4 regions of the Saccharopolyspora taberi genome follow, and region 4 is predicted to be linked to each of the others. Evidence: riboswitches for the same ligand, from Rfam matches in the RefSeq annotation. Region 4 holds a riboswitch; each other region holds the start of a gene.

Region 1 (7,373 bases), on a different contig from region 4:
CAAGGCACCGAGGACCGTGCCGGAACCGCCGGCACCGACGACAAGATCCGCGCGGTCGAGAAGCTGGCCAAGCGGCACGAACGGTACGTAGTGCACCTCGGCACCGCCGGGTCGCCGGCTCGGCCGGGCGCCGTCCGTGCCCGGATTCCTCAGCGAAGAGCCCACAGTGGCGATCACGTTGACCTCGTCGCCTGCCATCGCCCCCACCGTCGCGTCGAGCACGTCCGGGTCGGAGAAGATCGTGCCGAGGGTGACCAGCACCGTCGGCTTGGCCGGGTCCGCGAAGGCAGGCGGTTCGAAAGCCGTGTCACGGGGGCGTCGGTGGGCCTGCGCGCGCAGCGGCAGCACGGGAACACTGCTGGACCACTCGGGATCCTGGAACAGCGGCGGGCACGGGTCGACGTAGCTCAGCGGCCCGATGAAGTCCAGCCCGGCGCCCCGGTAACGCGAAGCCGCGACGCGCTCGATCTCGGTGATCACGGCAGGCGTCGCGGGACCGATTCCCACCTGGTACCAGGGGATGCCGAGCGCAGCCGCGACCATCGGCCCGATCGCGTCGTACATCTCGGCCACGATCAGGTCGGGCGCCCACTCGCGGCCGAGGCTGATCGCGTCGCCACCGCCGAGATCCACGCGGGAGCCGCCGAAGATCTCCCCGATGAGTTCGGGCCCCGGCCGGAAGGGATCCTCACCGGTCCGGCGGGCGGCGTCATCGGTGAACTCCATCGCCGTAGGCCCTACGCCCAGGAACTCCACCTCGGCGGCCAGCTCCGGCCCGACCTGGTCCCGTACGTCCTCGCTGGTCGCGAGCGCGACGGTATGCCCTGCCTGGACCGCAGCCCGCATCAACGGGCCCATCGGCAGAACATGGCCGTATGCGGGGGTCGCGCTGAACAGAATTCGCACGAAACCTGCATAGCACGGTGTTGGCCAAGCGACGACCACTACTCGGCGTCCGCGCGTGTGACCGGCACGGCTGTCGATGTGCGCCGCCGCAACCTCGGCGAGCGAGTACGACTTCTCGACCGGGATGCGGAGCTTTCCCCGCGAGATGAGCCCGGCGGCCTCGGCGAGCGAGTACGACTTCTCGATCGGGATGCGGAGCTTTCCCCGCGAGATGAGCCCGGCGGCCTCGGCGAGCGCTTCCGGCATGCTCCCGGCCACGCCGGAGAACCGGACACCGAGCTGCGGACACCGAGATCGGCGATGGAGATCACCTTCCGCGGATCCCCGGTCAGCTCGACGAGCTCGCGGATCACGCCCGAGCCCGCCAGATCGAGAGCCGCGTCGACGTGGCCGAGCTGCCGCACCCGCGCCGATCTCGTCCACCACTCCGGCGGCGTCCTGCCCGACTCCGGCGGGCAACTCGATCGGATGGGTCTCCTGGAACTGGCCTTCACGGATCCGCCAGTCGACGGGGTTCACGCCCGCCAGCCGCACGGCGATGCGCACATGACCTGGCCCCGCGTGCGGCGCCTCGGCACGAGCCGCAGGACGTCCGGACCGCCGAGCCGGACGCCGTGAGCGAAAGAAGGCCGCGACCCGCCAGAAGATCGCGGACGCCGCCCTGCGCCACGAGATCCGGGCCCTGGTGCGGCACTGCACGGCGGAGGACGCCGCCCCGATCTGGCGCATGATCGACGAATCACCTGCCCTGCGGGAGTATGAGGAGTCGATGCGGCTGCGCCACGCGGAATCTCTGGCAACGGCCCTCGCCGCCGATCCCGACCTGCTCCAGACCCCAACGGCGTGCCGGACGATCGCGCGGTTCGCGATCGACGCCTATTCGCTGGCTCGCGGATGAACGAGTTCGGCACGAGCACCGCGCCGGTGACCGGCAAAGGGGCTCGGGATCGCCGACCGCGGTCTCCCCACCCGTCCGTGACGGCCCGCCGACGACGGATCTCTAAGGCTCGTGCGTCCGGTAGTCCACCGCGAACCGCCGTGGACCGTCGGCGACGATGCTCTCCGCCCCGGGGACGATGTCGGTGTTCTGAGCGGTGACGACCGTCCACGAACCCGCGAGCCGCCGCGTCACGAACACCATGATCCCCGTACGTTGGCCGCCGGCGCCTCCACCGGATGCGCGCTGGCCCTCCAACCGCCACTTACCGTGCACGACGGCGATATCGTCGGACAGCTGGCGGACCTCGACACGGCGAATGCTCAGGGTCGATCCGGCGAAGAAGGTGCGCAGGCCGTAGTCATGGGCTTTCCGGATGGCTGAACGTTTGCGCCACCACAGCCCGACGACGTTGACGAAGTCCGCGTCCTCGGCGAACAGCGCCGCGATGCCGTCCGCATCGCCCTCGTTCCACGCCTGGGCGAATCGCGCCGGGACGTCGGCCGGATCGGTCACCATGCACCCAGCGTTTCTCAACCGCAGGGCCCGGTCAAGCGGCGCGGTCGAACTATCGCGCCCCGCAACCCCTAAAAGTCCACTATGGATCGATGCCGAAGTCCTCGTAGATCATCTGGTCGTAGGTGATCTCGCTGCGTCGACGCCGTCCGGTGCGGCCTTCTCCAGCGCCGCGCGCAGCTGTCCGGCGTCGTCACGGCGCCCCTGCCCGCCGCGACCCCGCGCAGTTCCCCGCCCCGGATGGCCTGGACCTCGGACACAATCCCGCCAAACAGATGTCACCCTCCGGCATGCCGCCCGCCGGGCACCTAAGCAACGCGTTCGTGCAGCAGCTGCAGGAAAGCGCGGGCGGCGGGTGAAGATCCGGAAGCCGACCAGACCGCCTGCACCGTCCGCCGGGGAACGCCCGTCATCGCCACACTGGCCACTGTGGACATACCCCGCGCCGCGCCCGCGGGAACCAGACCGACGCCGAGGCCGCGGGCGACGAGCTGTTCCAGCAGAGCGATGGTGTCGGCCTCGAAAGCGACCGTACGAGTGGCACCAGCTGCTTCGAACGCGGCGTCGTTGTGCTTGCGGATGCCCGAGCCCGGCGGCATGTCGACCATGTCCTCCTCCGCGAGCCGTGACGGAGTGGTCCGCGCCTCCCCTGCCAGCGGATGCCCGCGAGGAACGATCGCGGCCAGGTCCTCGTGCGCCAGGACCCGCCCGGTCAGCCCGCGCGAAAGGCTGGCCGTGTCGACGAAAGCGATGTCGCAGGCGTGCTCGCGGACCTCGTGCAGCAGGTCCCGGACCAGCCGGGCGCGCAGCGTGACCTGCACCGCCGGATACCGCTCCCGGTAGACGGCGAGCAGTTCGGGCAGGTCCACCGCGACGAGCGGGGTGATCGTGCCGATGCTCAGCCGGCCACGCACCTGGCTGCCCTCGGCGGCGACCTCACCGCGAGCCCGCTCGATCGCGGCAAGGGCGTCGCGCGCCGGCCCGAGGAACGCCTCGCCTGCCGCGGTGACCTGGACCCCTCGGCTGCCGCGCTCGAACAGGCGCGCCCCCAGCTCCTCCTCCAACCGCGCGATCTGGTGGCTGAGCGCGGACTGCACGACGAAGCAGCGGTGCGCGGCGCGGGTGAAGCTTCCGGTCTCGGCGACCGCGACGGCGTAGGTGATCTGGCGGAGTTCCACGAAGGCCATCGTGTTTCGCGATGACTCGCATGACAAGCATCTGTTGGACTCATGTACCCAGAGCCGAAACCATGAACAACAACAGCCCGCGAACACGCCTCGGAAGGAAAACGTGGCTTCCTCTCAACCGGTAGCGCCGAAGAGTGCGGCCGATCATCGCGCCGACGGCCCGGGACGCGGCACGTTCCTGCTGATGTCGGTGGCCGTCGGGCTGTGCGTGGCGAGCAACTACTACGCGCAGCCCCTGCTCGACACCATCGCCCGCGAGCTGCACCTGTCGTCCGGGTCGGCCTCGCTGGTGGTCACCGGCGCGCAGGTCGGCTACGCCCTCGGCCTGGTCCTCGTCCTGCCGCTGGGCGACCTGGTCGAACGACGCCGCCTGGTGTGCGGGCTGACCCTGGCCACCGCGTTCTCCCTGGCCCTGACCGCGAGCGCGCCCGACGCCGGGCTGCTGCTGGCGGGCACCGCGATCACCGGCCTGCTGTCGGTCACCGCGCAGGTCCTGCTGCCGTTCGCCGCGGACCTGGCCGCTCCCCACCGGCGCGGCCAGGTCGTGGGGACGGTGATGAGCGGCCTGGTGATGGGCATGCTGCTCGCCCGCACCGCCTCCGGAGCGATCGCCACGATCGGCGGCTGGCGCACTGTGTACTGGGCCGCCGCAGTGGTCATGATCGCCCTGACCGTCGCGATGCACCGGGCGCTCCCCCAGTACCGCGGAAACGCCGGACTGCCTTATGGACGGCTGCTCGCCTCCACCGCCCGACTGCTGGCCGACGAACCCGTGCTGCGGGCGCGCGCGGCGATCGGCCTGTTGGCCTTCGCCTGCTTCAGCGTTCTGTGGACATCCCTGGCTTTCCTGCTGTCCGGTCCGGGTTACGGCTTGTCGGACGCCGAGATCGGAACGTTCGGACTGGTCGGTGTGGCGGGCGCGATCGCCGCCCAGCTGGCCGGTCGCCTGGCCGACCGCGGACGGACGAAGCTGACCACGGTCGTCAGCGGGCTGGTCCTGCTCGGCTCCTGGGGTCTGCTGGCGCTCGGCGAACACAGCCTGGCCGCGTTGCTCGGCGGAATCGTGCTCCTCGACCTCGCACATCAAGGCGTGCACATCACCAACCAGTCGCTGATCTACGCGCTGCGACCGAACGCGCGCGGCCGCATCACCTCCGCGTACATGACGTGCTACTTCGCCGGTGGTGCGATCGGTTCGGCTCTGACCGGCGTGGTGCACTCGAACTTCGGGTGGAGCGGAGTGTGCGTGCTGGGCGCCGTGCTGTCCGTCCTGCTGGTCCTGGTGTGGGTGGACAGCGTCATCACGGCCCGGACCCGGCTGTGGGAACTGTGGGCCGTCGCCCGCGCCGCCACCACCGCCGCGGGCCTGCTCGGGCTCATCGCCTTCGTGCTGCGCCTGACCATGTGAGCCGCCGGTGTCCGGCATCACAATTCCGCCATGCAGAGATGCGTATACCGACTTCAGAGCGGATGTCCCGCTCGGGCCCGCACAGGCGGCGGGAGCGGGACGCCCTTGCCAAGCCACCCCGGATCACTAGCCTTGGTGGTGCTGGTGGTTCGTCCGCCCCTGGTCTTCGGCCGGGAGCGGGCGAGGCAAGAGGGAACCCGGTGGGAATCCGGGACTGCCCCGCAGCGGTGAGCGGGAACGACCGCCGTCACCGGTCAGCACGACCGGGACAAGCACTGGGCCGCACGGCCCGGGAAGCGACGGCCAGTAGGAACGTCCGGCCAGGCCGGGAGGCGCCCGCGAGTCCGAAGACCTGCCATCGGTGCGCGCACAACCCGTGCGCGCTGTTCCGAGGTCTCGAGGGAGGACCTTGCGGATGCATCGGCCGGAGCCGTCCCGACGGGCCGCCCGCCGCCGACCCGCGCGCCTCCGCCGCGACCTCGGAGCCACCGCTGTCGAGCTCGCGAGGAGAGGGTTTTGACCACCAAGATCGGATCGACCGTACTCGGCTACCCCCGGATCGGACCGAACCGGGAACTCAAGCGCGCGCTGGAAAGCTACTGGGCCTCCCGCAGCAGCGAGACCGAGCTGCGCGACGTGGCCCGTCAGCTCCGCGTGGACACCTGGCGCTCGCTGAAGGACGCGGGCCTGGACTCGGTGCCCGGCAACACGTTCTCCTACTACGACCAGGTGCTCGACACCGCGGTCACCTTCGGAGCCGTGCCCGCCCGCTACACCGAGCTGGGGCTGAACCCGCTCGACACCTACTTCGCGATGGCCCGCGGTGTGGAGTCCACCCCGCCGCTGGAGATGACGAAGTGGTTCGACACCAACTACCACTACCTGGTTCCGGAAATCGGCCCGGACACCCGGTTCGCGCTGAGCGACCGGACGCCGGTCGAGCAGTACCTGGAGGCCGCGGAGCTGGGCGTCACCACGCGCCCGGTGCTGGTCGGTCCGCTGACGTTCCTGCTGCTGTCCAAGTCCGCCGAAGGCGCTCCCGGCTCGTTCCGGCCGCTGGACAAGCTCGACGAGCTCCTGGCCGCCTACGCCGAACTGCTCGGCGAGCTCAAGCGCGCCGGGGCGGAGTGGGTGCAGCTCGACGAGCCCGCGTTCGCCGCCGACCGCACGCAAGCCGAGCTGGACGCGCTGCGCGCCGCCTACCGCAAGCTGGGTGACCTCCAGGAGCGGCCGAACCTGCTGGTGACCGGCTACTTCGGCGATCTCGGCGACGCGCTGGAGGTGCTTGCCTCCGCGCCGGTCGAGGCGCTCGGCGTCGACCTCGTCGCCGGAACCTCCACAGTGGACAAGTTGTCCACGCTGTCCGGCCTGCGGGACAAGACGCTGGTCGCCGGGCTCGTCGACGGGCGCAACATCTGGCGCACCAATCTGGACCGGGCGCTGACCACCGGCGCGACCCTGCTGGGCCTGGCCGGCGAGCTCGCGGTCAGCACGTCCTGCTCGCTGCTGCACGTGCCCTACGACGTCGAGGCGGAGGCGCAGATCGACCCGCAGGTGAAGTCCTGGCTGGCCTTCGCGGCGCAGAAGGTGCGCGAGGTGGTCGTGCTGGGCCGCGCGCTGCGCGAGGGTCGCGACGCCGTCGCCGACGACCTCGCCGAGGCAGCAGCCGCGGTCGCCGACCGGGCCGGTGCGGAGCGCATCCGCAACAACCGGGTCCGGGCCCGGCTCCAGTCCCTGCGGCCCGAGCACTCGCGCCGCAACGACTACGCGCTTCGCCAGCAGGCGCAGGAGAAGTCGCTGCGGCTTCCGCCGCTGCCGACGACGACGATCGGTTCCTTCCCACAGACGACCGATGTCCGCAAGGCCCGCGCGGAACTGCGCAACGGCACCATCGACGACGCGGCCTACAAGCAGCGCATGCGCGACGAGATCCAGCGCGTCATCAAACTGCAGGAGGACCTCGGCCTGGACGTGCTGGTGCACGGCGAGCCCGAGCGCAACGACATGGTCCAGTACTTCTCGGAGCTGCTGGAGGGATTCGTCAGCACCCACAAGGGCTGGGTGCAGTCCTACGGTTCACGCTGCGTGCGCCCGCCGATCCTGTTCGGCGACGTCTCCCGCCCGAAGCCGATGACCGTCGAATGGGCCACCTACGCCCAGAAGCTGACCGAGAAGCCGGTCAAGGGCATGCTCACCGGCCCGGTGACGATCCTGGCGTGGTCGTTCGTCCGCGACGACCAGCCGCTGGCCGACACCGCCAAGCAGGTGGCCCTGGCCATCCGCGACGAGGTGCACGACCTGGAGGCTGCGGGCATCCGCGTGGTCCAGGTCGACGAGCCCGCCCTGCGCGAACTGCTGCCGCTGCGGTCGGTCCAGCACAAGGAGTACCTGGACTGGGCGGTGGAGTCGTTCCGCCTGG
Region 2 (7,373 bases), on a different contig from region 4:
GCCGCCGACGACGCCGAGGGCGTGCGCGAGCTGCTGACCGGGTCCGACTTCGTCGTCGTCGCGGCACCGGCCACCGCCGCGACGGCGAAGCTGGTCGACGCCGGGGCGCTGGCGCTGATGAAGCCGGACGCGTGGCTGGTCAACGTCGCGCGCGGGTCGCTGGTCGACACCGACGCGCTGGTCGATGCGCTGGCGGCGGGCCGGCTCGGGGGCGCCGCGCTGGACGTCACGGACCCGGAGCCGCTGCCCGCCGGGCACCCGCTGTTCAGCGAGCCCCGCGCGCTCGTCTCGCCGCACACCGCCAACCCGAAGTCCCTGCTCATCCCCGCTTTGGCGCGCCGGGTGGAGGAGAACACGCGGCGCTACCTCGCGGGAGAACCGTTGCTGGGCGAGGTGGATCCGGCGGCGGGCTACTGATTCCGTTCCCGGTGTTCGTGATCCGCCGGGAAACGCCGGGAAAACCGTTGCCGGCAACGGAACCCGCGATAGTCCACAGTGGATTTTGTAGCTCGCGCGAGTGATCTTTGCCGGTGTGTGTCACCTGTTCGAGTGGTAACCCGGGGTCCGGCTGAATCGAAATCGGGCTGGGCCGCTCTCTCTCGTGGACACTTTGTCGAGCCGGAGGCGGGACCGGTCGCCGAGGACCGGGCCGGAGGGCTCCGGGGGGAGGAGAGCAGCGAGATGGCACGGACGTTGCGTCGGAGCTGGCCGTTTCTGGGGGTGGCCGGGGCGGCGGTGCTGTCGTCGGCCCTGTTGAGCCCGATGGCGGCCGGGGTGGAGACCGACACGGTGACCTCGAAGATCGTCGGCGGGCAGCCGGCGAGCATCGCCGACCACCCGTGGGTGGTCTTCCTGACCGATGCGCAGGGCAGCCAGCGCTGCGGCGGCACGCTGGCCGCGCCGGACAAGGTCGTGACCGCCGCGCACTGCGTGCACGGCGAGAGCAACGACGCGGTCCAGGTCGTGGCGGGGCGGCAGAAGCTCGACGGCACCGACGGCACCGCGGCCAAGGTGACCAACATCTGGGTGCACCCGAACTACCAGAGCGCGAGCGGCGGATCGGACGTCGCGGTCCTGACGCTCGACCAGCAGGTGGCCGGCGAACCGCTGCCGGTGGCGTCGAAGTCCGACTCCGGGCTCTACGAACCGGGCACCCCGAGCACGGTGCTCGGCTGGGGGCGGACCGCGGAGAACGGCCAGCAGTCCAACGAACTGCTCAAGGCGGACGTCCAGGTGCTGGCCGACCAGGACTGCTCCACGCCGTACGGCGAGCAGTACAAGCCGGACACGATGACCTGCGCCGGGGTGCCCAACGGCGGCGTGGACGCCTGCCAGGGCGACTCCGGCGGACCGCTCGTCGCGGGCGACAAGCTGATCGGGATCGTCTCGTGGGGCAACGGCTGTGCGCGGCCGGGCAACCCCGGTGTCTACACCAGGGTCGCGACCTTCCACGACGACATCCAGGCGCAGCTGGGCGGCTGACCACCAGGCGTTCGACGGGGCCGGGGCGTGCGGGCGCCCCGGCCCCGTCATGTCCGGGGGACCAACCCCAGCTCGGGCCCGAGCTCGCGGGACAGCTTGGTCGCGACGCTGCGCATCAGCCGCACCTCGGGTCTGCGGTCGCCGGTGCGGGTGGCCAGCACGCTCTGGTCCCAGGGGGCGTCGACCACCGGCACGAACGCCGTGCCCGGCCAGGGGTAGTAGCGGGTGAAGGACGCGAGGCTGGACCCCGCGCCGCGACCGAGCGCGGCGCTGGTGAGCACGTCGTGCGGGGTGAGGGCGGTGTCCGGGATCCGCCTCGGCGCCTCGCCGCCGCGCGCCGCGGCGAAGTAGAGGTAGTCGGTGAACGAGCGCGGGGTGTGCTCGGGCATGCTCAGGAACGGCAGGTCGAGGATGTCGGCCAGCCGGACACCGGGCGCCTCGGCCACCGGCCAGGAGTCGGGGACGACGACGACCCGCTGCTCGGTGGTCAGCACGTCGACCGTGATCCGCTCGTCGACCGGGGCGGGCCGGACGAACGCGACGTCCACCCGGTCCTCCAGCAGCGCCGACTCGCCCTCGCTGAAGTCGAGGGTGACCACCGCGATCCGCAGGTCCGGCCGGGCGCGCCGCAGCGCGCGCATCGACGCCGGGGTCAGCTCCGCCGAGCCGTGGCCCATGATCCCGACCCGGAAGGGCCGGTCGTCGACCCGCAGGTCGGCCAGGTCCGCGGCGGCCGCGTTGGCCGTGTCGATCAGCACCCTCGCGTGCTTGACCAGCCGTTCGCCCGCTGGCGTCAGCTCCACCGGCGCGCGGGTCAGCAGGGTGCTCCCGAGCTGCCGTTCGAGCTGCTGGACGTGGCCGGTCACCGCGGCGCGGGACAGGTAAAGCCGCGCGGCGGCCCGGCCGAAGTGCTTCTCCTCGGCCACGGCGAGGAAGGAGGCCAACCGCCGCAGATCCATGCGCTCAAGCGTAATTCGCGAGGGCACCTCGGCCGGTGTAAGGCCGCACACCCACGAAGGGAGCAGCGTTCACGTTTTCCGAACGAGGGGTGCGTCCGCGTCCGGCGCTGCCGTGGACTGGCGGACATGAAAAGTTCTTGGTTCCGCGCGGCCTTCCTGCTGACCGCCGCGGGCTGGGGCGCGAACCAGTTCTCCTCGCTGCTCACCGCCTACGGCATCCACCTCGGCCTGTCGCCGACGACCGTCACCAGCCTGTTCGCCGTCTACGTCGCCGGGCTGCTGCCCGGGCTCCTGCTGGGCGGCCCGGTCGCGGACCGGCTGGGCCGCAGGCCCGTCGCGTTCGGGGCGATCGGGATCAGCGCGGTCGGCACCGCCGCGCTCATGCTCGGCCCGGCCGGCACGCCGTGGCTGTTCGCGGGACGGCTGCTGACCGGGCTGAGCACGGGCGCGGCGCTGGCGGCCGGGAGCGCGTGGGTCAAGGAGCTCTCGGCCGACCTGGGAAGCGGCGCGCGGCGCGCGGGACTGCTGCTCTCGGCGGGGTTCAGCGCGAGCGGTCTGGTCTCGGCGGCCATCGCGCAGTGGCTGCCGCATCCGATGGTCACCGCTTACATCCCGCACCTCGTGCTGTGCGCGGGTGCGTTCGCGCTCGCCGCGAGCGTCCCGGAGACCAGGCCGGTCCCCGTCGCGTCCGCGCCGCGCGCCAGCGGGATCCGGGACCCGCGGTTCCGGTGGCTGGTCGTCCCGGTCGCGCCGTGGGTGTTCCTGGCGCCGTCCGTCGGTTTCGGCGTGCTGCCCGGCCTGGTCGACGGCGGGCTGACCGGTTTCGAAACGATCTACGCCGGAATCGCCACCGCCGTGACGCCGGGCAGCGGGCTGCTGACGCAGCCGCTCGCCCGCAGGCTCGCCGCGCGCCGCGCCACCGCGCCCGCTGTCGCGGGCCTGCTGACGGTGGCCGCGGGCCTGGCCCTGGCGGTCCCGGCCGTCCTGGGATCCGCACCGGTGACCGCGCTGGCGGCCGACCTCCTGCTCGGCGGCGGGTACGGGATGCTCGTGACCTACTGCCTCACCGAGGTCGGCCGGATCGCGCCGCCCTCGCGGCTGGCCTGGCTGACCGCCGTGTTCTGGGTGCTGGCCTACGTGGGCTTCTGCGCGCCGTTCGCGTTCGCGCTGCTGACCGGGATCGCGTCGCCGCCGGTGATCCTGGCGGTGACCGCGGCGCTCGCGCTGCTCACCTGCGCCCTGGTCGCGGGCCGGTCAGCTCGCGACCAGGCCGACGGAGATCGTCAGGAACGCCGCCGCGCTGATCATGTCCAGCGACTTGGCGAACCTCGGGTGCCGCAGCCGGTCGGCGATGCGCGCGGCGGCGAGCACGATGGTCAGCTCCCACCCGGCGGCCAGCACCAGGAAGACGACCGCGAGCCCGATCAGCTGCACGGCGGGGTCGGCCGCTGACCCCACGAACTGCGGCAGGAAGGCCAGGCTGAACAGCAGCATCTTCGGGTTGGTGATGTTGCTCAGGAAGCCCCGGACGAAGGGGTTGGCGGTATCGGCGGGCCCGGTCGCGGCCAGCCCGCCCGCCGCGGACTCCTTCCTGGTCAGCCACAGCCCGCGCAGGATCGTCGCGGCGAGGTAGACCAGGTACGCCGCGCCGATCCACTTCAGCACCGACAGCACCGCGGGCTGCCGGGTGATCAGCGCGCCGAGGCCGGAGATCACGGCCGCGACCTGGACGATGCTCGCGCTGTGGATCCCGGCGAGCGTGAGCAGCCCCGGGCGCACCCCCGAGCGCAGGGAGGTGCGCAGCAGGAGGAACGCGTCGACGCCGGGCGTGAGGATCACGATCGCGCTGGCGAGCAGGAAGGCGGGCATCGGGGTCAGGTCCATGAGCGTGCGGTCCTTCCTGCTCGGGGCGTGCGGCGTCGACCGGCGCGGCACGGCCGGGTGTCACTTGATCGGGCGTATCTCGGCAGGCGCTGGGCGCAGGCCAGCGGTCCCGAGGCCGTGGGGCGTCGGGACCGAATGGTTCCGGGGCGGATGAGCGACGGTGCGACTCAGCGGTGAGCCGCAAATTTTCCCGCCGCAATCCATCTTAACGAAATATTTTCCCGCTCGCCTGTGAGTTGTGCCTCCTGATGTTCCGGTGATCAGGTCGCTACGGTGTGCCGTTGGCATGGCCCGGGAGATGTGGAGGCTGGACGTGGAGCACGGAATGCAGCGGGCGCTTCTGGTGGCGGGCGCGGTGACCGCGCTGGCAGGCGCGCACCCGGTGGCCGCGGCGGACGCGCCCGAGCCGCGCGTGCTCGGCGGATCGGCCACGACCCCGGCCGACGCCCCGTGGATCGTGGCGCTGACCGACGACGCGGGCAACCAGTTCTGCGGCGGAGCGCTGATCAGCCCGGTCAAGGTGGTCACCGCCGCGCACTGCGCGGTCGACCCGATCACCGGGGCGCGGCGGTCGCCGCGGGAGCTGCGCGCGGTCACCGGCCGGGTGGATCTGAGGACCCAGGAGGGCACGGTCAGCGAGGTCGAGCGGGCGTGGGTGCACCCGCAGTACCGCGGCTTCGCGCGCGGCCACGACGTCGCGGTGCTCACGCTGCGCGCGCCCGTGCAGCAGCAGCCGGTCGAGCTGGTCGCGCCGGACGACGCCGCGCGGTACCAGCCGGGAACGGTCGGCCGGGTCTACGGCTGGGGCCAGACCGCGGAGTCCGGGGAGCGGTCGCAGGTGCTCCAGTCGGTCGAGGTCCCGGTGAACACCGACGAGGACTGCGGGCGCGCCTACGGCGACTTCGACGCGAAGTCGATGTTCTGCGCCGGAGCCCCCGAGGGCGGCCGGGACGCCTGCACCGGCGACTCCGGCGGGCCGTTCGTGGTCGACGGCAGGCTGACCGGGGTGGTGTCGTTCGGCACCGGCTGCGGGCGGCCGGACGCGCCCGGGGTCTACACCCGGCTGTCCGGGTTCGCCGGGGAGATCGCCGGGGCCTGACCGACGTGGCGTCGGCAACTCCGGGCCTGCGGGAATTCCGTGGTCACCACCGGTGTGTGATATCCAGGTAAGGGTGACCCTCCAACCTCTCGCGACCTCCGTGCACCGCGCCTACACCGCGGATCTCGACGCCGAAGACTTCTACCGGATGCTGCGGTTGCGGGTCGACGTGTTCGTGGTCGAGCAGGCGTGCGCCTACCCCGAACTCGACGGTCGTGATCTGGAGGATTCCACCAGGCACTTCTGGATCGACTCCGCCGACGGTTACGTGCTCGGCTACCTGCGGCTGCTGGAGGATCCGGACGGCACCCTGCGGATCGGCCGGGTCTGCACCGCCCGGGCCGCCCGCGGCCTCGGGCTCGCGCGCAAGCTGATGCGCGCCGCGGTGGCCGAGATCGGCCGCGCGCCTTCGGTGCTCTCCGCGCAGACCTACGCGCTGGACTTCTACCGCTCCTTCGGATTCGCCGAGACCGGCGAGGAGTACCTGGAGGACGGCATCCCGCACGTCGACATGCGCCGCGATCCCGCCGCCGCCAAGTAGTGTCCCTCGTTACTGCGCGCCGCCACCCGTGATCGTCGTCTGCGACGATGCACGGTGGTCCACAAGCAAGAGGTGCGTCAGGAAGCCGGTGCGAGTCCGGCACGGTCGGCGCCACTGTGACCGGGGAGCGGACCTCCCCCGCGAGCCACCGGGGTGACCTGGGAAGGCCGGAGGGACCGCGGCGAGCCGGGAGTCAGGACACTGCCGCCTCTTGTTCCCACCACCCGGGGCGTCCGAGACCCGAGGAAGGAACTGCTGGCATGACAGCTGCGCGCTATCCGTTCTCCGCCGTGGTCGGCCACGATGACCTGCGGCTGGCGCTGCTGCTCAACGCGGTGCACCCGCGCATCGGCGGGGTGCTGGTGCGGGGCGAGAAGGGCACCGCGAAATCGACGATCGTGCGCGCGCTGGCGGCGTTGCTGCCCGAGCTGGAGGTCGTGCCGGACTGCCGGTTCGGCTGCGCCCCGCTCGATGCCGACCCGCGGTGCCCCGACGGTCCGCATGACGGCGAGCGCCCGCTGCTGCGGCCCGCGCAGCTCGTCGAGCTGCCGGTGGGCGCGACCGAGGACCGCCTGGTCGGGTCGCTGGACCTGGAGCGGGCGCTGGCCGACGGGGTCCGCGCCTACCAGCCCGGCCTGCTCGCGGCGGCGCACCGCGGGGTGCTCTACGTCGACGAGGTGAACCTGCTGCACGACCACCTGGTCGACCTGCTGCTGGACGCCTCGGCGATGGGGCGCGCGCACGTCGAGCGCGAGGGCGTCTCGGTGTCGCACGCGGCGTCGTTCCTGCTGGTGGGAACCATGAACCCGGAGGAGGGCGAGCTGCGCCCGCAGCTGCTCGACCGGTTCGGCCTCACCGTGCACGTCGCGGCATCGCGCGACGTCGACACCCGGACCGAGGTCGTCCGGCGCAGGCTCGCGTTCGAGGCGGACCCCGCCGGTTTCGCGCGGAAGTGGGAAGCCGAGGACGCCGCGCTCGCCGAGCGGATCGTCGCTGCCCGCGAGCGGGTGGAGGCGGTCGCGCTGCCCGACTCCGAGCTGCGCCGGATCTCCGCGCTGTGCGCCGCGTTCGAGGTCGACGGCATGCGCGCGGACCTCGTGGTGGCCCGGACCGCGGTCGCGCACGCCGCGTGGCGCGGCGCCGACGAAGTTGCCGAGGCCGACGTGGAGGCGGCGGCGCGGCTGGCGCTGCCGCACCGGCGGCGCCGTGACCCGTTCGACGAGCCGGGCGTGGAGGAGGAGCAGCTCCAGCAGGCGTTGTCGGAGGCGGCGGAGCACGCCGACGGCGGTGACGAGGAGCCGGACGGCGGCGGCGAGGCCGGCGAGGAGCCGGACGGCGATGAGGGGCCCGGCGGAGCCGGGAGGGGGCCGGACGACGACGGGCCGGACGGCCCGGAGGACGGACCCGG
Region 3 (7,373 bases), on a different contig from region 4:
CCAAGAACAGCGGCGGCGCGATGACCGCCGCGAAGCTCACCGCCGCCCGCGAACTCGGCGTCCCCGTGGTCGTGGTGCAGCGACCGCCGCAACCGGCCGCGCCGTCGGCCGACTCCGCCGGAGCGGCTGCCGAGTGGCTGGATTCCGTGCTGCACCAAGGCGATCACGCCGGGTAGCGCCGCGGCGTGAACACCGCGCCACCGGCGATCCGCGTCGTCGACGACCCGATCAGCAGCAGGCATCGCATGTCCACATCGGACGGATCGAGGTCGGCCAGCCGGACCACCCGGACGCTCTCCTCCGGCCCGCCCACGTCGCGGCCGATGACCACCGGCGTGTCCGGCGAGCGGTGCTCCAGCACCGCGTCCCGCGCCGCCGCGACCTGCCAGGTCCGGCTGCGCGAGGCCGGGTTGTAGATCGCCATGACCAGGTCGGCCCGCGCCGCCGCGCGCAGCCTGCTCTCGATCACGTCCCACGGCTTTAGCCGGTCCGACAGCGACAGCACGCAGAAGTCGTGCCCCAGCGGCGCGCCGACCCGGCTGGCCACCGCCTGCGCGGCGGTGAGACCGGGCAGCACCCGCACCGGCACGTCCCCGGCCTCGGCCGCGACCTCCAGCACCGCGCTGGCCATCGCGAACACCCCGGGATCGCCGGAGGAGACCACCGCGACCTTCGACCCGCGCCGCGCCAGCTCCAGCGCGAACTCGGCGCGCTCGGCCTCGACCCGGTTGTCCGAGGCGTGCTTGCGCTGGCGCGGGTTGTCCGGGACGCGCGCCAGGTAGGTCGTGTACCCGACGAGCTCGTCGGCCTCGGCGAGGGCGGCCTGCACCTCCGGCGTGGTCCACTCCCGGCCCGCCGGACCCAGCCCGACCACGACGACCTCGCCCCGCCCCGGCTCCCGCCGCGGGACGTCCGGGACCGGAGCGTCGGCGTTGACCGGGCTCGGCAGCAGCGCGAGCGAGAAGTAGGGCACCGAGTCCGGGTCGACCTCGGCCAGCGGCGCGCAGCGCTGCCGCCCGGTGCTCGCCCGCTCCACGTACCACGCCTCGTCGAGCCGTCCCGCCTTCTCGAACGCCTCCCGCACCCCGTCGAAGGTGCGCCCCAGCTTCATCACCGCCGCCGCGTCGGTTCCGGACAGGCGTTCGGCCAGGTCCGAGGGTTCCAGCGTGCCGGGCAGCACCGTGAACACCTCGTCGCGCTCGGCCAGCGGCCTGCCCAGCGCGGCCGAGGCGCCGCTGATCGAGGTCACGCCCGGCACGACCTCTGCGGGGTACCGGCCGGACAGCCGCTTGTGCATGTGCATGTAGGAGCCGTAGAACAGCGGGTCGCCCGCGGCGAGGACGACGACATCGCGCCCGGCGTCCAGGTGCGCGGCCAGCCGCTCGGCGGCCTCGGCGTAGAACTCGTCGATCGCGCCCTGGTAGCCGCCCGGGTGATCGGTGCCCTCCGTGGTGACCGGGTAGACCAGCGCCTCCTCGATCTGCTCCGGCCGCAGGTACGGCTCGGCGATCGACCGCGCGACGCTGCGGCCGTGCCGGGCGCTGTGGTAGGCGACCACCTCGGCCCGCTCGATCAGCCGGGCCGCCTTGACCGTCACCAGCTCCGGATCGCCGGGCCCCAGCCCGACCCCGTACAGGGTTCCCGTGCTCACTCTTCCTCGCTCGCGATCGCGTTGATGGCGGCCACCGCCATGGCGCTGCCGCCCCGGCGGCCGTGCACCACCAGGTGCTCCAGCCCGCTCGGGTGGGTGGCCAGTGCCTCCTTCGACTCGACCGCGCCGACGAACCCGACCGGCAGGCCCAGCACCGCGGCCGGCCGCCCGGCGCCCTCCTCGATCATCTCCAGCAGCCGGAACAGCGCGGTCGGCGCGTTGCCGATCGCCACCACCGAACCGGCCAGCCGGTCCCGCCACAGCTCCAGCGCCGCCGCGCTGCGGGTGGTGCCCAGCTCCCGGGCCAGCTCCGGGACCCGCGGCTCGGCGAGCGTGCAGATCACGTCGTTGTCGGCGGGCAGCCTGCGGCGGGTGACCCCGGCGGCCACCATCGCCGCGTCGCAGAACACCGGCGCGCCCGCGCGCAGCGCGGCCCGGGCGTCGAGCACCGCGCGTTCGGAGTAGGCCAGGTCGTCGACGAGATCGACCATCCCGCAGGCGTGGATCATCCGCACCGCGACCCCGGCGACCTCCGGCGGCAGCCCGCTCAGGTCCGCCTCGGCGCGGATGGTCGCGAAGGAGCGGCGGTAGATCTCCGCCCCTTCCCGGATGTAGTCGGGCACCGCGCTGGACCCGGCGGTTCGACCGTGCTCGCCGGGTTCAACGGGTCGCCCGTCCTTGCCGGATTCGACGGGTCGACCTTCCCCGCCGGGTTCGACGGGTCGCCCGTCCTTGCCGGACCCGACGGGCCGAGCGTCCTCGCCGGACCCGACGGGCCGAACGTCCCCGCCGGATTCAACAGATCGACCTTCCCCGCCGGACCCGACGGGTCGACCGTCCTTGCTCTCGTTCACCGTTTCCTCCGTGCCGCGCCCAGCGCGGCGGGTACCTCGTCGGACGTGCGGAACTCGCCGTCGACCTCGTAGCCGGCCTCGGTGGCCAGCACCTCCACGACCCGGCCCTGCGGCCTGCCGCACCGGCGCGCGCAGCCCGACCAGTGCACCGGCAGGTCCCCGGCCGGGACGCGCCGCGCGTCGGCGCGGACGTCGGCCAGCGCCTTGGCGCAGCCGGGCCTGCCGGTGCAGGCGGTCACCCCCGCCGCGGCTGCGGACGGGTCCACGACCAGGCCGTTCGCGTCCAGCTCGGACAGCCATCGGGCGGCGGCGGCCACCGGCAGACCCGGCAGCACCAGGGTCCGCCACGGGGTCGGGCGGAGGCCACCGGCGGCCTCGGACGCGGCGGTGATGATATCCACCTGCCGCCGCGACAACCGCCCCAGCGGGGCGCCGACCGCCGCGGTGACCCGGCCGTCGCGCTCGAAGACCGCGCCGACCTGCGCGTGCGTGGCGGGCGGTGTCGCGGGCACCTCGACCGGTTCGCCGGTCGGCCCGAGCCGGGCGGCGACCCGGCCGGCGTCGGCGAGCTCGGACATCCGCCACTCCTGGCCCGCGCGCAGGTCGAGGAACGCCTCCGCCGCCGCGATCGCCAGCCCGGCCGCCGCGTCCGGCGTCGATCGCGCACAGGAGTCGCGCCCGGCCAGCACCAGCGCGACGACGTCCGGCTCCAGCGCGAACAACCCGACGTCCGGGCGCAGCGCGATGACGTCGGCGCTGCCGTCGTCGACGGCGAACAGGAACCGCCCGGACAGCTCGGCCAGCCGGGGTGTCGCGCACAGGATCCGGTCGATCTCGCCCGCCACCGCGCGGGCGTCCAGCAGCCCGTTCCCGTACGGCGAGGCGATGATGTTGCGGACCCGTTCGTGGGTCACCGAAGGCAGCAGGCCGGCTTGCGACAGCCGCTCGGCCAGCTCGTGTTCCGCACCCGCCGCCAGGCCCCTGACCTGGAAGTTCGCCCGTGAAGTCAGTTCGAGCGTGCCGTCCGCTAGCTCCGCGGCGGCCGATCCCAGCGCGCGGAACTGCTCCGGGGTCAGCGCACCGCCCGGCACCCGGACGCGGGCCAGGCCGCCGTCGGCGGCGGCGTGCACCCGCAGGGCACCGGGGCAGGCGTCGCGTTCGGTTCTGGACACCCGGCAGATACTACGGCCCGGGATTGTTGCGGACGCAAACCAAGCCGCTGCGACGTGCGTCATGCGCCCGCGAACTTGACGGAAGATCGTCCCGTTGCGGAGAGTGGTCACAGCGTTGAACGCGGCGACAGCGGAGGAAGCCGGTGCGAGTCCGGCGCGGTCCCGCCACTGTCACCGGGGAGCGGACTCCACCCAGGTCACTGCCCAGCCGGGCGGGAAGACGGAGCGAGCGTTGATCCGGGAGCCAGGAGACTCCGGTCGCCGCAACCCGAGACCCGGGGCGAGGACCCCGAGGAAGGTGCCGTCATGCCGCGTACCCGCACGTCCCGAACGGAGCGAGTCGCATGATCCTGCTCCTGTCCACTTCGGACACCGATCTGCTCAGCGCGCGGGCCAGCGGCGCGGGCTACCGGCTCGGCAACCCCGCCCGCCTCGGCGTGGACGACCTGCCGCCGCTGCTGGAGGGCACCGACCTCGTGGTCGTCCGGCTGCTCGGCGGTCGCCGGGCCTGGGAGGAGGGCCTGGACGCGCTGCTGGCCGGTCCGCGCCCGGTCGTGGTCCTCGGCGGTGAGCAGGCGCCCGACGCGGAGCTGATGGAGTGCTCGACGGTGCCCGGCGGTGTCTGCGCCGAGGCGCACGCCTACCTCGCCCAGGGCGGCCCGGACAACCTCGCCGAACTGCACAAGTTCCTCTCGGACACGATCCTGCTCACCGGCCACGGCTTCGCCCCGCCGATCGAGACCCCCACCTGGGGCCTGCTGGACCGGACGCCGCAGGCCGCCGAGGGCCCGACGGTCGCGGTGCTCTACTACCGGGCGCACCACATGGCGGGCAACACCGCGTTCGCGCACGCGCTGTGCGAGGCGATCGAGAACGCCGGGGGCCAGGCGCTGCCGATCTTCTGCGCCTCCCTGCGCACGCCCGAGCCGGAGCTGCTGGAGCAGCTGCGCCGCGCGGACGCGCTGGTCGTCACCGTGCTCGCCGCGGGCGGCACCAAGCCCGCGACCGCGCAGGCGGGCGGCGACGACGAGGCCTGGGACGTCGGCGCGCTCGCCGAGCTGGACATCCCGATCCTGCAAGGACTCTGCCTGACCAGCTCCCGCGAGGCGTGGGAGGACAACGACGAGGGCCTGTCCCCGCTGGACATGGCCACCCAGGTCGCGGTGCCGGAGTTCGACGGCAGGCTGATCACGGTTCCGTTCTCGTTCAAGGAGAACGACGCCGAGGGCCTGCCGGTCTACGTCGCCGACCCCGAGCGGGCGGCGCGGGTCGCCGGGATCGCGGTCAACCACGCGCGGCTGCGGCACGTCCCGGCGGCGGACAAGCGGATCGCGCTGATGCTCTCGGCGTACCCGACCAAGCACTCCCGGATCGGCAACGCCGTCGGCCTGGACACCCCGGCCAGCGCGGTGCGCCTGCTGCGCGAGCTGCGGGAGCGCGGCTACGACGTCGGCGCCGAGGACGAGCTGCCCGGCGTGGCCGCGCAGGACGGCGACGCGCTGATCCACGCGCTGATCGCGGCGGGCGGCCAGGACCCGGACTGGCTCAGCGAGGAGCAGATCTCCGGGAACCCCGTCCGCATCCCGGCCAGGCGCTACACCGAGTGGTACCGGCAGCTGCCCGCGGACCTGCGCGCCGAGATCGAGCAGCACTGGGGCCCGCCGCCGGGCGAGCTGTTCGTCGACCGGTCGCAGGACCCCGACGGCGAGATCGTGCTGGCCGCCCTGCGCGCGGGCAACATCGCGATCATGGTGCAGCCGCCGCGCGGCTTCGGCGAGAACCCGATCGCGATCTACCACGACCCGGACCTGCCGCCGAGCCACCACTACCTGGCCGCCTACCGCTGGCTGATCGACGAGTTCGGCGCGCACGCCATGGTCCACCTGGGCAAGCACGGCAACCTGGAGTGGCTGCCCGGCAAGACCGCGGGCCTGTCGGCGTCCTGCTCCCCGGACGCCGCGCTCGGCGACCTCCCGCTGATCTACCCGTTCCTGGTCAACGACCCCGGCGAGGGCACCCAGGCCAAGCGGCGGGTGCACGCCACCCTGGTCGACCACCTGGTGCCGCCGATGGCGCGGGCCGAGAGCTACGGCGACATCGCGCGGCTGGAGCAGCTGCTCGACGAGCACGCCAACATCTCCGCGATGGACCCGGCCAAGCTGCCCGCGATCCGCAGCCAGATCTGGACGCTGATGCAGGCCGCCAAGCTCGACCACGACCTCGGGCTGGACGAACGGCCGCACGACGCCGAGTTCGACGACATGCTGCTGCACGTCGACGGCTGGCTGTGCGAGGTCAAGGACGCCCAGATCCGCGACGGCCTGCACGTGCTGGGCGAGGCGCCTTCGGGCGAAGCCCGGGTCAACCTGGTCCTGGCGATGCTGCGGGCGCGGCAGATGTGGGGCGGGCGGAGCGCGGCGCTGCCCGGTCTGCGCGAAGCGCTCGGGCTCGCCGAGGACGGCAGCGCGGAGCGCGGCCGGGTCGACGAGGTCGAGACCCGCGCGCAGGCGCTGGTCGAGGGCATGGAGGCGCGCGACTGGGAGGCCGCGGCAGCGGCCGACGTGTGCGCCGAGGTGCTGGGCAGCTCCGAGGGCGCGGTGGTGCGCGTGCTGGAGTTCGCGGCGGCGGAGGTCGTGCCGAGGCTGGAGGCGACGACCGACGAGATGACGGCGACGCTGCGCGCGCTCGAAGGCGGTTACGTCCCGGCGGGGCCGAGCGGTTCGCCGCTGCGCGGCCTGATCAACGTGCTGCCGACCGGCCGCAACTTCTACTCGGTCGACCCGAAGGCGGTGCCCAGCAGGCTGGCCTGGGAGACCGGGCACGCGATCGCCGATTCGCTGCTGGAGCGCTACCGCGCCGACACCGGCGACTGGCCGCGCTCGGTCGGGCTGTCGGTGTGGGGCACCAGCGCCATGCGGACCTCGGGTGACGACATCGCCGAGGTGCTGGCGCTGCTGGGCGTGCGGCCGACCTGGGACGAGGCGTCGCGGCGGGTCAACGGCCTGGAGGTGATCCCGCTCGACGAGCTGGGCAGGCCGCGCATCGACGTCACGGTCCGCATCAGCGGGTTCTTCCGGGACGCCTTCCCGCACGTGGTCGCGCTGCTCGACGACGCGGTGCGGCTGGTGGCCGAGCTCGACGAGCCGGACGAGCAGAACTTCGTCCGCGCCCACGTCCGGGCCGACACCGCTTCGCACGGCGACCGGCGCCGCGCCACCATGCGGATCTTCGGCTCGAAGCCGGGCGCCTACGGTGCCGGGCTGCTGCCGCTGATCGACAGCCGCAACTGGCGCGACGACCGCGACCTGGCCGAGGTCTACGCGGTGTGGGGCGGCTTCGCCTACGGCCGCGACCTCGACGGTGCCCCGGCGCGCGGGGACATGGAGACCGCGTACAAGCGGATCTCGGTGGCGGCCAAGAACACCGACACCCGCGAGCACGACATCGCCGACTCCGACGACTACTTCCAGTACCACGGCGGCATGATCGCCACGGTCCGGGCGCTGACCGGCAGGGCCCCGGCGGCCTACATCGGCGACAGCACCCGGCCGGACTCGATCCGCACCCGGTCGCTGACCGAGGAGACCTCCCGGGTGTTCCGCGCCCGCGTGGTCAACCCGCGCTGGCTGTCGGCGATGCGGCGGCACGGGTACAAGGGCGCCTTCGAGCTGGCGGCGACCGTGGACTACCTGTTCG
Region 4 (7,373 bases):
CGATGGGTCACGTCGGCATGCATTACTCGCTCGTATCACGCGAGATCATCGCCGACTCGGTGGAGACGGTGATGGAAGCCGAGCGGCTCGACGGATCGGTGCTGCTGGCCGGCTGCGACAAGAGCCTGCCGGGGATGCTGATGGCCGCTGCGCGGCTCGACCTCGCGTCGGTGTTCGTCTACGCCGGGTCGATCCTGCCGGGCAAGGTCGGCGACCGGGAGGTCACGATCATCGACGCATTCGAGGCGGTCGGTGCGTGTGCGCGGGGGCTGATCAGCGAGGCCGAGGTGGATCGCATCGAGCGGGCGATCTGTCCCGGTGAAGGTGCCTGCGGTGGCATGTACACCGCGAACACCATGGCTTGCGCCGCCGAGGCGCTGGGGATGTCGATGCCGGGCTCGGCCAGTCCGCCGTCGGTGGACCGGCGACGGGATGCCGGGGCTCGGGAGGCCGGTCGTGCTGTGGTCGGGATGCTGGAGCGCGGGTTGACCGCTCGGCAGATCATGACCAAGGAGGCGTTCGAGAACGCGATCGCGGTCGTGATGGCGTTCGGCGGTTCGACCAACGCCGTCCTGCACCTGCTGGCGATCGCCCGGGAAGCCGAGGTCGAGCTGTCGCTCGACGACTTCAACCGGGTCGGCGACCGGGTTCCGCACCTGGCGGACGTGAAACCGTTCGGCCGGCACGTGATGACCGCGGTGGACCGGATCGGCGGTGTGCCGGTGGTGATGAAGGCGCTTCTCGACGCCGGTCTGCTGCACGGCGACTGCATGACCGTGACCGGGCGGACGGTGGCGGAGAACCTCGCCGAGCTGGATCCGCCGGAGCTGGACGGGGAGGTCCTGCACAAGCTGTCGGATCCGCTGCACCCGACCGGCGGGCTGACGATCCTGCGGGGTTCGCTGGCTCCGGAAGGTGCCGTGGTGAAGAGCGCGGGCTTCGACTCGGCCACCTTCGACGGCACCGCGCGGGTTTTCGACGGTGAGCAGGGCGCGATGGACGCGGTCGAGAACGGGTCGCTGCAAGCCGGCGACGTCGTGGTGATCCGCTACGAGGGGCCTCGCGGCGGTCCGGGGATGCGGGAGATGCTGGCGGTGACCGGGGCGATCAAGGGCGCCGGGCTCGGCAAGGACGTCCTGCTGCTGACCGATGGGCGCTTCTCCGGCGGAACCACCGGACTGTGCATCGGGCACGTCGCGCCGGAGGCCACCGACGGCGGCCCGATCGCGTTCGTCCGCGACGGCGACCGGATCCGGCTCGACCTCGCCCGCCGCACCCTGGACCTGGTGGTCGACGACGACGAACTCGCCCGGCGCAAGGAGAACTGGACACCGCCCGAGCCGAAGTTCCGGCGCGGTGTGCTGGGCAAGTACGCGCAGCTGGTGCGGTCCGCCGCGGTGGGCGCGGTCTGCTACTGACGCGCGGCCCGCTACCGGGCCGCATCTGCTTCGGACGCGCCGTCCGCTACCAGGCCGCGTCTGCTACTGACGCGCGGTCCGCTACCGGGCTGGGTCTGCTACGGACGCGCGGTCTGCCAGGGACGTGCGGTCTGCTGCTGAGGGCCGCGTCCGCTACTGGCGAGGGAGCCGGCCGCCGGGGAACTGCTGCATCGGCCCCGGCTGCTGAGGGGCCTGGCCCTGGGCCTGCTGGACGAGCCGGTCGGCCTCGGCGCGGGAGATCTCGGTGGTCGTGCCGCACCAGGTGCAGGTGAGCGCGTGCTTGACGTAGATCGGGAACAGCGGGACGAAGAACAGCGTGAACTTCGTGACGGCCTTGTTCAGCGTCGTGGCGTAGACGCCGTTGCAGCACCGGCAGAGCAGCAGCAGGTTCGCCACCCGCCGCACCGTCCGCCGGGAACCGAAGATGATCACGTCGAGTCTCCCTGATCTGCTGACCGGACCCCGGAGGACGGTACGCGAGCCGGAGCCGTGCCACGGCGCTTTCACCGAAACCGCCGTGCCGCGGCGGTTCGGTGAACAGGGATCCGCGGCCGGGCGCTGGTGGGAGTGGGCGCCCGGCCGCGGAAGCTCAGTCCCAGTCCAGCGCCGCGCCGGACTGGTATTCGATCACCCTGGTCTCGAAGAAGTTCTTCTCCTTCTTCAGGTCCATCGCCTCCGACATCCACGGGAACGGGTTGTCGGTCTCCGGGAACACCGGTTCCAGGCCGAGCTGGCCGCAGCGGCGGTTGGTGATGAAGTGCATGTACTGCTCGCACAGGTCGGCGTTGAGGCCGAGGATGCCGCGGGGCATGGTGTCGCGGCCGTAGGCGACTTCCAGCTCGCAGGCTTCGGCGAGCATCTGCCGCACCTCCGCCTGGAACTCCGGCGTCCACAGGTGCGGGTTCTCCCGCTTGATCTGGTTGATGCAGTCGATGCCGAAGTTCAGGTGGATCGACTCGTCGCGCAGGATGTACTGGTACTGCTCGGCGATGCCGACCATCTTGTTCCGCCTGCCCAGCGACAGGATCTGGGCGAAACCGGTGTAGAACCACATCCCTTCGAAGATCACGTAGAACGCGACCAGGTCGCGCAGGAACGCCTGGTCGGCCTCCGCGGTGCCGGTCGCGAAGTCCGGATTCTCCAGGTTCTGGGTGTAGCGCAGGGCCCAGGCGTCCTTGTCCGCGATCGACGGGATCTCCCGGTACATGTTGAACAGCTCGCCCTCGTCGAGGCCGAGGCTTTCGCAGATGTACTGGAAGGTGTGGGTGTGCACGGCCTCCTCGAACGCCTGGCGCAGCAGGTACTGCCGGCACTCGGGGTTGGTGATGTGCCGGTAGACCGCGAGCACGATGTTGTTGGCCACCAGCGACTCCGCGGTGGCGAAGAACCCGAGGTTGCGCTTGAGCATCAGGCGCTCGTCGTCGGTGAGGCCGTCGCGGGACTTCCACAGCGCGATGTCGGCCTGCATCGAGACCTCGGTCGGCATCCAGTGGTTGTTGCAGCCCGCGAGGTACTTGTCCCAGGCCCAGCCGTACTTCAGCGGCAGCAGCTGGTTGACGTCCGCCCGCGAGTTGATCATCGCCTTCTCGGTGACGTCGACCCGGCCCCCGGCGCGGTCGATCTCGCCCAGACCGGTGGCTGCGGTCATCGGGTCAGCACTCATCAGGAAAATCCCCCTGAACGTTTCGATGGAGCAGTATTACTGGCCGGCTCCTGGATTACTGGCAGGCTTCGCACTCGTCGGGGTTGTCGACCGAGCAGGCCGCGGCTTCGGTGGGCACGGCGTTGAGCTTGCCGTCGGTGCCGCGCAGGGTGCTCTTCTCCACGTGCGTCGCGCTGGTGGAGCGCAGGTAGTACGTGGTTTTGAGGCCCTTGCGCCAGGCCGCCCGGTAGAGGGCGTCCAGCTTGCGGCCGCTGGGCGCGGCGACGTAGAGGTTCAGCGACTGGGCCTGGTCGATCCACTTCTGCCTGCGGGCCGCCGCCTCGATCAGCCACCGCGGTTCGATCTCGAAGGCGGTGGCGTAGAGCTCCTTGAGCCGTGCCGGGATCCGTTCGATCGGCGCGAGGCTGCCGTCGTGGAACTTCAGGTCCGAGATCATCGCCTCGTCCCAAAGGCCGGCTTCCTTGAGATCGGCGACCAGATGCGGGTTGACGGCGGTGAAGTCGCCGGACATGTTCGACTTCACGTACAGGTTCCGGTACAGCGGCTCGATGGACTGGCCGACACCGCAGATGTTGGCGATGGTCGCCGTCGGCGCGATGGCCATGACGTTCGAGTTGCGCATGCCCTTGCGCGCGCGTTCGCGCACGGCGTCCCAGTCCAGGGTGGTGCCGAAGTCCAGCTCCACATCGCCGTTCCTGGTCTCCGCGAGCATCCGGAGCGAGTCGATCGGCAGCACTCCCCGGCTCCACAGCGACCCGTCGAAGCTCTCGTAGCTGCCGCGCTCGGCCGCCAGCTCGGCGGACGCGGAGATCGCGTAGTAGCTGATCTCCTCCATGCTGCGGTCGGCGAAGTCCACCGCTTCCTGCGACGACATCGGGATCCGCTGCGCGAAAAGGGCGTCGGCGCAGCCCATGAGACCGAGTCCGACCGGGCGGTGCCGGAGGTTGGACCGGCGCGCTTCGGGGACCGTGTAGAAGTTGATGTCGATGACGTTGTCCAGCATCCGGACCGCGGTGCGGGTGGTCCGCTCCAGCCGCTGGTGGTCGATGCCGTCGGCGGTGACGTGCTGGGCGAGGTTGATCGACCCGAGGTTGCACACCGCGACCTCGTCGACGCTGGTGTTGAGCGTGATCTCGGTGCACAGGTTGGACGAGTGCACGACCCCGGCGTGCTGCTGCGGGGAGCGCACGTTGCACGGGTCCTTGAACGTGATCCACGGGTGGCCGGTCTCGAACAGCATGGTCAGCATGCGTCGCCACAGGTCGACCGCGCGGACCTGCTTGTGGATCCGGATCTCGCCGCGCTCGGCCGCGGCTTCGTAGGCGCGGTACCGCTCGGCGAACGCCGCGCCGTAGAGATCGTGCAGGTCAGGGGTCTCGTCGGGGGAGAACAGCGTCCACATCTCGTCTGCTTCCACCCGGCGCATGAACTCGTCCGGAACCCAGTTCGCGGTGTTCATGTCGTGGGTGCGGCGGCGGTCGTCGCCGGTGTTCTTGCGCAGGTCGAGGAACTCCTCGATGTCGACGTGCCAGGTCTCCAGGTAGGCGCACACCGCGCCCTTGCGCTTGCCGCCCTGGTTGACCGCGACCGCGGTGTCGTTGGCGATCTTCAGGAACGGCACCACGCCCTGCGACTGCCCGTTGGTGCCCTTGATGTGCGCGCCGATGCCGCGCACCGGGGTCCAGTCGTTGCCGAGGCCGCCCGCGTACTTCGACAGCAGCGCGTTGTTGCTGATCGAGTGGAAGATGCCGTGCAGGTCGTCGTCCACCGTGGTCAGGAAGCAGGAGGACAGCTGCGGGCGGGTGGTTCCCGCGTTGAACAGCGTCGGCGTCGAGCACATGAAGTCGAACGACGACAGCAGCCGGTAGAACTCGATGGCCCTGGCCTCGCGGTCGTCCTCGCGCAGCGCCAGACCCATGGCCACCCGCATGAAGAACGCCTGCGGCAGTTCGTAGCGGGTGCCGTCGTCATGCAGCAGGTAGCGGTCGTAGAGCGTCTGCAGACCGAGGAAGTCGAAGGCCAGGTCGCGCTCGGGGAGCAGCGCGGCGCCGAGCCGGGCGAGGTCGAAGGCGGCGAGTTCGGGGTCGAGCTGCTGGAGCCGGACGCCGTGGGCGACGTAGTCCTGGAAGTAGCTCGCGTACCGGGTGCGCATCTGCTGCTGGTCGGCGTCCTGCGGCGCGCCCTCGAGGTGGCTCAGGGCTTCGCGGCGGAGGCGGTCCAGCAGCAGCCGGGCGGTGACCCGGGAGTAGTTCGGCTCCGCCTCGACCTTGGTGCGCGCGGCCATGATCTGGGCCAGTTCCAGCTCGTCCGCGGTGATGCCGTCGTAGCTGGTCCGGCGGATCTCGTCGAGCACAGCGTCGGCCGACACTCCCGACAAGCCCTCGCACGCCTGCTGGACCACGGCGGCGACCCGGTCCCAGTCGGGTGTGTTGTGCGGCGCGGGTGCGGTGAGCGTTTCGGTCACTGCGCTGTCTCCTCACTGGCTCGAACGGTCTCGGCCGGGGCGCAGGAGGGCACGCGGGATCACGACGACGGCACGGGTCGCCTGCGGTCCGCGCGGGCTCACCCTCGAAGCCCCGGACGGCGCGCACGGTCGTGCGCGCACCGATGGCAGGTTTTCGGACTCACGGGCCACCTACTGGTCGTGGCTTCCCAGGCGCTCGCGCCCAGTGCCGTACCGGTCCAGCCGGTCACGACGGTCGTTCCCGTTCACCGCTGCGGGGCAGTCCCGGATTCGCACCGGGTTCCCTGTTGCCTCACCTCGTAGTGATCCATCGGCGGGGCACACACTACATGTTGGGTTCGGCGGCTGCGAAGCGGTCTAGATATCGGCGTGTCGGTGCGCTGGAATAGACATCGGGGAGGGGCGGGCCCACCGTGGTCCCCGACGGAAGGGGCTGGTGATGGTAGCTGGTGCGGGACGACCGGAGCCCGACGAGCGGTGGCTGCGGTCGCTGCTGGGCCGGCTGACCACGGCGCAGAAGGCGCGGCTGCTCACCGGCGCCGACTTCTGGACGCTGCACCCGGTGCCCGAGATCGGCCTGCGGTCGCTGGTCCTGTCGGACGGGCCGAACGGGGTCCGGGGTCCGGCGTGGGACGAGCGGGACACGTCGTTGCTCGTGCCCGTCGCATCGGCAGTGGCGGCGACCTTCGACGTCTCCGTCGCGCGGACGGTCGGTGAGATCTTCGGGGACGAAGCCCGCCGCCGTGGGGTGCACGTGGTGCTCGCGCCGACGGTGAACCTGCACAGAAGTCCTTTCGGCGGGCGGCATTTCGAGAACTTCTCGGAAGACCCGCTGCTGGTCGGCGAGATGGGGGCAGCGGTCGTCGCCGGGATCCAGTCGCGCGGGGTGGCGGCCACGCCGAAGCACTTCGTGGCCAACGACAGCGAAACCGAGCGGCTGACCTACGACGCGGTCGTCGATGAGCGGACGCTGCGGGCGGTGTACCTGGAGCCGTTCCGGCGCATCGTGGACGAAGCGTCTCCGTGGGCGATCATGACCGCCTACAACTCGGTCAACGGGCGCACGATGACGGAGAACTCCGCTCTGGTGAACGGGATTCTCAAGGGCGAGTGGTCGTGGGACGGGGTCAACATCTCGGACTGGTTCGCCACCCGGGACTGCGACGGCGCCGCGCTGGGCGGGCTGGACCTCGCCATGCCGGGACCGGAAAGCCCGTGGAGCGGCGGGAAGCTCGCCGAAGCGGTCGACAGCGGCCGGGTAGGCGAGGACGTGCTCGACGACAAGGTGTTGCGGCTGCTGCGGTTGGCCGTCCGCACCGGCGCCTTCGAAGAGGAGTCCGAAGTGGACTCCGACGGCCCGCCGGAGTCCGCGCGTCCGGTGATCCGCCGGATCGCCACGCGGGGTTTCGTGCTGCTGCGCAACGTCCGGGTCGGGGACGCGCCGCTGCTTCCGCTCGGCGGGAAGCCGGGGAAGGTGGCCGTGATCGGGGAGAACGCTGCTCTGCCCGCGGTGCAGGGCGGGGGCTCTTCGCACGTCTGCCCGCCGCACGTGGTCACGCCATTGGCGGGAATCCGCCGCGCCTTCGGCGAGTCGAACGTGGTCTACCGCCGTGGCGTCCGGCATCGGCGGCTGCTCGACCCGATTCCGCCGGAACTCCTCAGCGATCCCGCCGGGTTGCGGGTCGAGTTCCTCGACACCTCCGGCTCGGTGATCGACTCCGAGGTGCGCGGCACGGAAACCCTGCTGTGGATGGGGGGATCCGGTCTTCCGGAAGGCACCGCGGGATTCCGCCTGCGCGGGAACCTC

What was found. A riboswitch is a leader RNA that binds a small molecule or an ion and turns the genes downstream of it on or off. The one in region 4 is predicted to bind cobalamin.
Region 1: another riboswitch for cobalamin. It lies ahead of metE (5-methyltetrahydropteroyltriglutamate--homocysteine S-methyltransferase); the one in region 4 lies ahead of ABD691_RS32575 (ribonucleoside-diphosphate reductase subunit alpha).
Region 2: another riboswitch for cobalamin. It lies ahead of ABD691_RS06270 (magnesium chelatase ATPase subunit I); the one in region 4 lies ahead of ABD691_RS32575 (ribonucleoside-diphosphate reductase subunit alpha).
Region 3: another riboswitch for cobalamin. It lies ahead of cobN (cobaltochelatase subunit CobN); the one in region 4 lies ahead of ABD691_RS32575 (ribonucleoside-diphosphate reductase subunit alpha).

What each region holds. Positions count from the first base shown of each region.
Region 1 covers NZ_BAAAUX010000019.1:18,814-26,186, forward strand. The annotation lists gene ABD691_RS21860 (glycosyltransferase) at 1-858, opposite strand, end outside; partial or broken gene ABD691_RS21865 (zinc-binding dehydrogenase) at 937-1,493, opposite strand; gene ABD691_RS21870 (hypothetical protein) at 1,634-1,804, shown strand; gene ABD691_RS21875 (SgcJ/EcaC family oxidoreductase) at 1,907-2,362, opposite strand; gene ABD691_RS21880 (LysR family transcriptional regulator) at 2,668-3,537, opposite strand; gene ABD691_RS21885 (MFS transporter) at 3,650-4,954, shown strand; cobalamin riboswitch at 5,083-5,328, shown strand; gene metE (5-methyltetrahydropteroyltriglutamate--homocysteine S-methyltransferase) at 5,471-7,373, shown strand, end outside.
Region 2 covers NZ_BAAAUX010000005.1:341,288-348,660, forward strand. The annotation lists gene ABD691_RS06235 (D-isomer specific 2-hydroxyacid dehydrogenase family protein) at 1-417, shown strand, start outside; gene ABD691_RS06240 (S1 family peptidase) at 682-1,482, shown strand; gene ABD691_RS06245 (LysR family transcriptional regulator) at 1,530-2,441, opposite strand; partial or broken gene ABD691_RS06250 (MFS transporter) at 2,568-3,575, shown strand; gene ABD691_RS06255 (LysE family translocator) at 3,696-4,325, opposite strand; gene ABD691_RS06260 (S1 family peptidase) at 4,651-5,424, shown strand; gene ABD691_RS06265 (GNAT family N-acetyltransferase) at 5,498-5,965, shown strand; cobalamin riboswitch at 6,004-6,188, shown strand; partial or broken gene ABD691_RS06270 (magnesium chelatase ATPase subunit I) at 6,226-7,373, shown strand, end outside.
Region 3 covers NZ_BAAAUX010000044.1:4,605-11,977, forward strand. The annotation lists gene ABD691_RS32820 (cobalt-precorrin-6A reductase) at 1-176, shown strand, start outside; gene cobJ (precorrin-3B C(17)-methyltransferase) at 164-1,651, opposite strand; gene ABD691_RS32830 (precorrin-8X methylmutase) at 1,648-2,274, opposite strand; gene cobG (precorrin-3B synthase) at 2,502-3,677, opposite strand; cobalamin riboswitch at 3,811-3,932, shown strand; gene cobN (cobaltochelatase subunit CobN) at 4,022-7,373, shown strand, end outside.
Region 4 covers NZ_BAAAUX010000043.1:497-7,869, forward strand. The annotation lists gene ilvD (dihydroxy-acid dehydratase) at 1-1,418, shown strand, start outside; gene ABD691_RS32565 (zinc ribbon domain-containing protein) at 1,572-1,871, opposite strand; gene ABD691_RS32570 (ribonucleotide-diphosphate reductase subunit beta) at 2,029-3,102, opposite strand; gene ABD691_RS32575 (ribonucleoside-diphosphate reductase subunit alpha) at 3,158-5,566, opposite strand; cobalamin riboswitch at 5,695-5,893, opposite strand; gene ABD691_RS32580 (glycoside hydrolase family 3 protein) at 6,006-7,373, shown strand, end outside.